DNA from 2 places in the Cobetia sp. 2AS genome. Region 2 is predicted to be linked to the other one. Evidence: riboswitches for the same ligand, from Rfam matches in the RefSeq annotation. Region 2 holds a riboswitch; the other holds the start of a gene.

Region 1 (4,344 bases), on a different contig from region 2:
CCGGTTTCAGGCCGGCACGAAACGTGGACAGCCGTGTGCGCAGGCCGCCATCGAGCAAAATGAGCGCCAGCGCCAGGTTACCGATCATGTAAGCGGATGAGGCGTCGTCGAACTGGATGCCCAGCACGCCATCTTCACCCGCCAGCATGCCAAGGCCGAGGAACAGCAGTAGCAGCGGCATGCCAAGACGCGCCGAGACGCGGCTGGCCAACACGCTCAAGGCGATCAGCGTGCCTGCCAGCAAGAAATAATAATTCAGGTTCTCTACCACGAGTGCTCCCCCGCCAAGCCCTACATCAGATCTCGAGTGACGTCCACGACGACTCACCCACAGTATTCCATGTCAGCGATGGGGCTGCAGAGAAATTTCACACCTTTCATGTACTTGCAGTGTGCAGCACGCGGATTTCACGCCAGGCTGCGCGGCGAGACCCAGGCCGGGGCTGCCGCAAGCTCAGCATAGGACCGCGGACCGAAGGCCTCCATCGCCCACAACAGCGCACGACACAGCTCACGCTGGCCATCGAGATCGATCATGCGCCCATGGCGCGAATAGCCCTTCATGAAGGCCTGACGCTGCTCCGGCGTTTCCAGCAGCAACTCCACCAGCGCCCAGTCGAACTCGATCGGTGCCCACACCAGCGCCTCCCAATCGCTCCATACCCAGCCGGTGGCAGCGCACAGGTATTGATCGGCGCGCATGTCCGGCAGACACCACACCGCGCGAGTCGGTGCCGGGAAGGTGCGCTTGAGCAGCGTGCCGAGTTCCGCGCAACGCGGGTGATGGGCGAGAAAGCGCGTGACACGGGTATTCCAGTGCAATAGCGGCATTGGCTGCGCCAGCGGCTGACCGAAGCCCGACACCGTATCCTGATGCAGGCGACCGAGCTGGTCGCCCAGCAGCTCACAGAAGGTGATGCTGAGATCACTCGGCTGCCCGCTGGACCACGGCAGGTGCCAGATGGGCGCGCCATCGAGACGCCCGAGAAAGGTCAGGGGCAGCGGCGGAATCGGCAGGCGCGCGGGCAAGGCGCCCGCCAGTCGCGTCAGGCCCTCCGGGGTCGCCCAGCGATCGGCGCCGAAGACCCCGCGCATGGCGCGCCAGAAGGGGTCATGGTCTGGGCCGGTGCGCGCCAGCTTGATGAGGCCGGGCGTGCCGCCACGCTGGCGCCATAGCCAGTTGGCGCTATCCGGCCAGGCGAGTGCCAGCGGCTCGAGCGGTTGGCCCAGATAGGTCGAGAGCCGGCGGGTCAGTGACTCCTCGGGCCAGCCCCTGGGCACGGGACGCGGCTCGCCAACGGCCTCAGCCGTGCTCGGCCGCCGCGGGGGAACGGGATAACTGGAACAGGTCGAGAGATCCGGTGTGTCGGGCATGATGATCTCCTTGGGCTACACGTCTTGTTACAGTAAACCTCAGCATACCCAAGGCGTGGCACATCGGCATAGTCCGTTTCGCCCCACTCAGGAAAGCCACCGCCTGCCCTGCCCGCCTGCCCTGCCCACCTGACCCGCGTCGGACAAGACACCGGCAAGACAGTGACGTTACACTGTCGGCCTGGATGGGGGTGCCCGAGGATGGGCTGAGAGCCGCAGCGATACGTCGCGCGACAACCCCTGGAACCTGATCCGGTTGATACCGGCGGAGGGAATCCCCGACGCGTGCCCTGCATGGCGCGTCACCTGCTTCCTCCTGCCGGCACGCCGCCTGACCACGGAATTGCCTGTGTCGCTGGGACTCACCCTCAACAACGCACGAATCGATTACGCCGGCCACACGCTGTTCCGCGATATTTCCGCGCGTCTGGAGGCCGGTAGCTGGACGGCACTGCTTGGGCGCTCCGGCTGCGGCAAGAGTTCGCTGCTGCGCCTGCTGGCCGGCCTGGAGATGTCAGACCTCCACCAGCTCGACCTCGCCACCGATGACGGTCAGCCGCTGACCGACCGCGTGGCCTGGATGGCGCAGCAGGACCTGCTGCTGCCGTGGCGGCGCGTCATCGACAACCTGTGGCTGGGCGATGACCTGCGCCGGCGGCCGCGCAATCGCAAGCTTGCCCATGAGCTGCTGGCCGCGGTCGGGCTTGAGGGCCGTGAGCAGGCCTGGCCGGACGCCCTCTCCGGCGGTCAGCGCCAGCGCGTCGCCCTCGCCCGCACGCTTTACCAGCAGGCACCGGTCGTGATGATGGATGAGCCGTTCTCGGCGGTGGATGCCATCACCCGTCTGGAGCTGCATGATCTGGCCAGCCGCCTGCTCAGGGGCCGCACCGTCCTGATGGTGACCCATGACCCGCTGGAGGCATTGCGCCTTGCCGATCAACTGCTGGTGCTGCGCCCCTCGCGCATCCCGGGCCACGGCGCCGAGCTGGAACGCCTGCCGGGGCTTGGCGCCGCACGCCCGGTGCCGCTGGATGACCCGGCCCTGCCACCGGCGCAGGCGCAACTGATCGCCCGCCTGCGTGATAGCGAGGAGGCCGCATGAAACGTCTGCACGCCATGCGTCACCTCGTCATCAGCGCGCTGCTCCTGCTGGGGCTGTGGCAGCTGATCATTGCCGTCACCGCCGTACCACCCTACATTCTGCCCACACCGCAGGCCGTGCTCGAGGTACTGATCCAGAAGGCGCCGCTGCTGGCCCATCACGCTGGCGTCACCATCAGCGAGATACTGGCCGGGCTGGTGCTGGGCATTCTGCTCGGCCTTGCCACCGCGCTGGCGCTGGCCTTCATTCCCCGCCTGCGCCGCACGCTGCTGCCGATGCTGCTGATCAGCCAGGTGATACCGCTGTTCGCGATCGCGCCGCTGCTGGTGCTGTGGCTCGGCTATGACATGCTGTCCAAGGTGGTGATGGCGACGTTGATCATCTATTTCCCGGTCGCCTCCACCGGCTACGACGGCCTGCGTCAGACCCGACAGGGCTGGCTGGATCTTGCCCATACCCTGGGTGCCAGCCCATGGCGCCGACTGATCCACATCCAGCTGCCCGCCGCGCTGCCGGCACTGGCCTCCGGCATTCGCATGGCCGCGACCGCCGCCCCCATCGGCGCCGTCATCGGGGAATGGGCCGGTGCCAGTCAGGGGCTGGGCTATCTGATGCTCAACGCCAACGCGCGCATGGAAATCGACCTGATGTTCGCCGCCCTGCTGGTGCTGGTCGCCTTCTCCCTGCTGCTCTATTTCTCGCTGGATGCGCTGCTGCGCGCCCTGATGCCATGGCACCGCGACCGGCTGACACGTCTGAGCTGACACGCCTGAGCTGATACACCCGGGTCAAGACGACTGGCCTTCGGGCAGACACTGCATGACCGCATGACCGCAAGATCGCGTTACCGAAAGACGCAACGACGCTCGACACAAATTGCATGAGCCTGACGACTGCCGCCCACGAACGGCAGCACCACTACCCTGTGATCACAAGGAACTCCGCCATGTCTCTTTCGTCATCGGCGCCACGGCGCAAAGCGCAGCCGACACGTTCACCGCGTGCCTCACTGCTGTCCACCGCCTTCGCCACCCTGCTGACCACGCTGTGCCTGAGCAGCCTGCCAGCCACCGCCATGTCGGCCCACGCCGCCGAGGCAGAACCCGCCACCAGCACCCAGTCAGCGCCGGAAATCGTCGCTCAACAGGCCGAGGTCGGAGTGAACGGCGACTCGGCCGCCTCGGCGCCGGTGGCAAGCCAGGAAGCCGTCGAAGCGACCGCCGGCGCCGCCGAACAGGCGAAGAACGGTACTGAACCGACCGCGGATGCCCCGCCAGCCGCCAGCGACGAACAGAGCGCTGATGCTGACTCCAAGGACGTTGCCAATGACGCTACCAAGGACGCTGCCACCGCCGAGCAGCCATTGACGCAGTTCAAGGTCATGCTCGACTGGTACACCAACCCCGGCCACGCCCCGCTGGTGCTGGCGCAGGAGCTGGGCCTGTTCAAGAAGCACGGCCTTGATGTCGAGCTGATCGCCCCCGCCGACCCGAGCGTGCCGCCCAAGCTGGCCGCCGCCGAGCGCGTCGACATCGCCATCAGCTATCAGCCGCAGCTGCACCTGCAGATCGATCAGGGCCTGCCGCTGGTACGTATCGGCACCCTGGTCGCCACGCCGCTGAATGTGGTGGTGGTACGCGCCGACAGCGACATCCAGTCGATCGCCGACCTCAAGGGCAAGCGGGTCGGCTACTCGGTCGGCGGTGTCGAGGAAGTGCTGCTATCCACCATGCTGCAGCACAGCGGCCTGACGCTGGATGACATCACGCTGACCAACGTCAACTTCTCGCTGACGCCGTCACTGCTGACGCGCAAGGTCGATGCCGTCACCGGCGCCTTCCGCAACTTCGAGCTGGCCCAGATGGCCC
Region 2 (4,344 bases):
GAGCCTCGCCTGCTGGGCCTCAAGCTGGCGACGCCAGACACTGCAGCACGCCTGGTGCCAGTGCTGACCGGTCTGCAGGACAGCAGTAGCGGTCAGCGCTGGATTCGCCCGCTCGATGTCCTGTTCGGCCCTGATGGCAGCCTGTACTTCACCTCAGATAGCGGCGCGGCTGGCCTCTATCGCCTCACCTTCGATTGATGGCCTGACCTCCAGCAGAACGGGCTTTTGATAACCGAGGCCCTGGCCCTTATTCACGCGCTCTCTCCAAGCCCTCTCTCCAAGCCCTCCTCTCCAAGCCCTCTTCTCCAAGCCCTCTTCTCCAAACCCTCTCTTCCGGCTCTCTTTCCAGGAGCTGTCTGGCAGAGGGCCTATGAATGCAGCGCTTGCCTGCTGCAGACTCAGAGACCTGCCTTGCATGCCCCGCCTTCGAATTACAGAAATGTAGTCCTGTATCCCCGCATGCACCCAATGGCCAGCTAGGCATTGTGTGGCCATGGAGCGACACTGGGTCGACGCCAAGCGTTTAATGAACGATGACGCGTTGAGAGAGCGTCTCTCGCCCGTGCATCCAGCCTACGAACTCCTGCGTATGATCCAACGAATACGCCATCGTCGGAGCCTGCCGCCATGAACCAGCCGCCACCCCCAGCATCACGGACGCCCGCCAACCGGGACTCCCTGTCGAGCACATGCACGCACCTGACGCGCGCTCCCTGGCTGAGCATCGTGATGCCGGTGCATGACGAGGCAGCCGGCATCGTGCAAACCCTGATTGCCCTGAGTCGCCTGCGCGCGGGGGGTGACTGTGAAGTGATCGTGGTGGATGGCGGCTCTACGGATGACACCCCCTCACTGGCCCGACCGCTGTGTGATGTCGTGCTGAACAGTGAGCCGGGCCGGGCACGCCAGATGAATGCCGGAGCTGCACGTGCACGCGGAGAATGGCTGCTGTTTCTGCATGCCGATACCGACTTGCCCGACAATGCGCTGGCATTGCTGAAAGAGGCCGTCACGACGCATCGCCGCAGCGACTGGGGCCGCTTCGATGTCAGCATCAAGGGCGAGTCGCCGTGGTTACCGATGATCGCCGCCATGATGAATCTGCGCTCGCGGCTGACCAGCATCAGCACGGGCGACCAGTCCCAGTTCGTGCAGCGCTCGACCTTCGAGGCCATCGGCGGCTTTGCCGACATGCCACTGATGGAAGATGTCTGGCTGAGTGCCCAGCTCAAGCATCTGACCCCGCCAATGAACCTGACGGCGCGCGTCACGACCAGCGGTCGGCGCTGGGAGACCCATGGCGTCTGGCGCACCATCGTCAAGATGTGGGGACTGCGGCTGGCGGCCTGGTGTGGCGTCTCCCCTGCACGTCTGGCACGCCTCTACGGCTATCGCGCCGCAGCGCAGGCCTGTGAGCAGCGCGGCATGCCCCATGCGTGATACGGCATTGCCTACCTTGCCCACAGTTGATGCCGCGTCAGAGGTGCGCCCGACTCTCATCATCTTCGGTCGCCTGCCCATCGCCGGCCACTGCAAGACACGCCTGATCCCCGCACTCGGCCCCGAGGGCGCAGCTCGACTCTATGCGCGGATGCTGAGCCATATCGTTGACCACGCCTGCGCCGCGCGCCTCGGCAAGGTAGTGGTGATGCTGACGCCCTCTGCCGAGCCGTCGAGTCAGGCACCTGAACAGGCGGCTCTGCGGGTAGCGCTGGAAGCCCGGCTGCGAAGCGTTGTCGATGCCTCTGCCGACCTCACCTTCGAGGCGCAGCCACAGGGGGAGCTCGGTGAGCGAATGTCCCGGGCCATGGCCCGACATCTGCCCGAGGGGCCGGTGTTGCTGATGGGCTCCGACCTGCCGGCGCTGGACAGCCAGCGTCTGCGCGAGGCAGCCCATAGACTGCGCACTCACGACGCGGTGCTGCAGCCCACCGACGATGGCGGCTATGGCTTGATCGGCCTCAAGGCGCCCTGCCCGCAAGCCTTTCTGCTGCCCCGCTGGAGTCATGCCCATGTCTGCCGGGACACTTTAGAGCTGCTGGCCAAGGCCGGGAGAACGGCCGCTTGCCTGCCGGTCAGCTGGGATGTCGATGAGCCACGTGACCTTGCGCGACTGGCGCGCCACCTGCCGGCACTCATGGCCAACATTGCCGCTTGAGGCTTCCATAAATAAGCCCGCTTGAGGCTCTTCACACGTTCGACATGCCTCCCAAAGTCGTATGCATTTTTGCTCACACTGCCCTTCTTCTGCGCTGCAGGGCTGTTACACTCGCTGCATCGTGACTCATATGTCACAGCTTGACGGGGTGCCGGTAAGACCGGCTGAGATGTCATGCGCAGGCAATGTCCTTGCGTGAATGACGATCCCGCCGAACCTGATCCGGCTAGTACCGGCGTAGGGATCAAGCGCGAAGCGATGCCACTCGATATCGTCACCACTTTCTCACGGTGACTGTCGGCACCTCCCCCGCTTTTCCCCTGCTCCTGTTCCGGTACTGGCCACGCTTGCGCCAGAGACCTGTCGCCCCATCACGGGTCGTCAGCACGCTCACCGAGGGATGCGTCATGCCTAGTTTCAACGACCTGACCAGTGCCTGCGCCGAGGAATGGCGTGACTATCTCGAGCACGACTTCGTTCGCCAACTGGGCGAAGGTCGTCTGCCGGAGGAGTCCTTCCGCCATTACCTGCAGCAGGACTACCTGTTCCTGATCCACTTCGCGCGCGCCTGGGCGCTGGCCGCCTACAAGAGCCGCACCCTCGCGGAGCTGCGTCAGGCCACGGCCAGTCTCGACACCATCCTCAATACCGAGCTCGATCTGCATATCGGCTACTGCAGCGAGTGGGGCATCAGCGAGGATGACCTGAGCGAGCTGCCGGAATCGCGCGCCACCCTGGCCTATACCCGTTACGTGCTCGATTGCGGCCAGCGCGGCGACCTGCTCGATCTTCACGTGGCGCTCGCGCCCTGCCTGATCGGCTACGGCGAGATCGCCGAGTGGCTGCTCGATCAGGACACCACCGAGATCGAGAACAATCCATACGCGGACTGGATCGCGATGTACTCAAGCGATGACTTCAAGGAAGCCGTCGAAGCCGAGCGTGAATGGCTGGATGCGCGTCTCTCGGAGGTCTCGGAGCGCCGACTGGGTGAACTGGTCGATGTCTTCCGGGACGCCACGCGACTCGAGATCGACTTCTGGCAGATGGGCCTCGATCGCGCTTGAGGCATCACAGACTGACGTCCCGGCGCTCGCCATGAGCCGCTCGGGATGACGCCATCCTCCACGGATGGCATGGCTGACAGGCCAACAGAGCCTGGATGCGAGAATGCTCCCCGGGGCAAGCCTGACGCTTCGGGCAACACCCTCTCGCATTGAAATCTGAACACGCTTGACGGGGTGCCGGTGGAACCGGCTGAGATCCTGCATGCATGCTTCGCCGCCCTGACGCGCGAGCTTGCCAGCAAGGGGTCCCGTGGAACCTGAACCGGTTAGGACCGGCGTAGGAATCAAGCTGATGGCCAGCCGCTGCGCGCGGCCGCCTCGCTCCCGGGCCACCTGTTGGCAAGGAGTCGGCGACGACCATCCTCTCCCTGCGCACGGTCTTCCCATGATGACGTCAGCCGTGACGTCGCCCTTTGAGGAGACCTGCATGAGCACTGCCCCGACGACACAAGACCCGCAAGCCATCAACGCCGCCGAGTCACCGCTCGGCTCGCAGCCTGATGCTGCCCCCAAGGCACGCGCGCGTGCCGGTCGCAAGGATGGCAGCCGCCACCTCGCCAGCGAAGCACAGGTCGACGCCGCCGCCATCGCGCCGCTGAGCGGCTCGCGCAAGATCTATATCGAAGGCTCCCGCCCGGACATCCGCGTGCCCATGCGCGAGATCGGCTGCTCGCCGACCCAGACCTCCAGCGGTCTGGAAGAGAACCCCCCGATCGTCGTCTACGATACCTCCGGCCCCTACACCGATCCGGCGGTCGAGATCGACATCCGCCAGGGTCTGGCGCCGCTGCGCGAGAAGTGGATCGAGGAACGCGGTGATACCGAACAGCTCAATCAGCTGAGCAGTGAATATGGCCGCGTGCGCCAGGCCGACCTGCGCCTGTCGTCACTGCGCTTCGAGCTGGACCACCGCCCGCGTCGTGCCCTGCCGGGCAAGAATGTCACCCAGCTGCACTATGCGCGCCAGGGCATCATCACCCCGGAGATGGAATACATCGCGATTCGCGAAAATCAGCGTCGCATCGCGCTGCGCGACGAATATCAAGGCAGTGAAGCGGTCGAGGCCATCCTCGGTCACCAGCACCCGGGTCACAGCTTCGGTGCCAACCTGCCTGAGGA

What was found. Region 2 has a riboswitch for thiamine pyrophosphate ahead of tenA (thiaminase II). Riboswitches for the same ligand answer to the same signal wherever they lie in the genome.
Region 1: it holds a riboswitch for thiamine pyrophosphate, as region 2 does, so the genes downstream of both, QD356_RS03100 (ABC transporter ATP-binding protein) here and tenA (thiaminase II) in region 2, are expected to answer to the same signal.

The regions. Positions count from the first base shown of each region.
Region 1 is NZ_JARWKQ010000001.1:722,000-726,343, reverse strand. Features, by position in the region: gene QD356_RS03110 (potassium/proton antiporter) at 1-271, opposite strand, end outside; gene QD356_RS03105 (hypothetical protein) at 409-1,374, opposite strand; TPP riboswitch at 1,552-1,665, shown strand; gene QD356_RS03100 (ABC transporter ATP-binding protein) at 1,724-2,476, shown strand; gene QD356_RS03095 (ABC transporter permease) at 2,473-3,240, shown strand; gene QD356_RS03090 (ABC transporter substrate-binding protein) at 3,423-4,344, shown strand, end outside.
Region 2 is NZ_JARWKQ010000004.1:47,291-51,634, forward strand. Features, by position in the region: gene QD356_RS12050 (sugar dehydrogenase) at 1-198, shown strand, start outside; gene QD356_RS12055 (TIGR04283 family arsenosugar biosynthesis glycosyltransferase) at 730-1,440, shown strand; gene QD356_RS12060 (TIGR04282 family arsenosugar biosynthesis glycosyltransferase) at 1,457-2,158, shown strand; TPP riboswitch at 2,293-2,419, shown strand; gene tenA (thiaminase II) at 2,566-3,225, shown strand; TPP riboswitch at 3,386-3,526, shown strand; gene thiC (phosphomethylpyrimidine synthase ThiC) at 3,653-4,344, shown strand, end outside.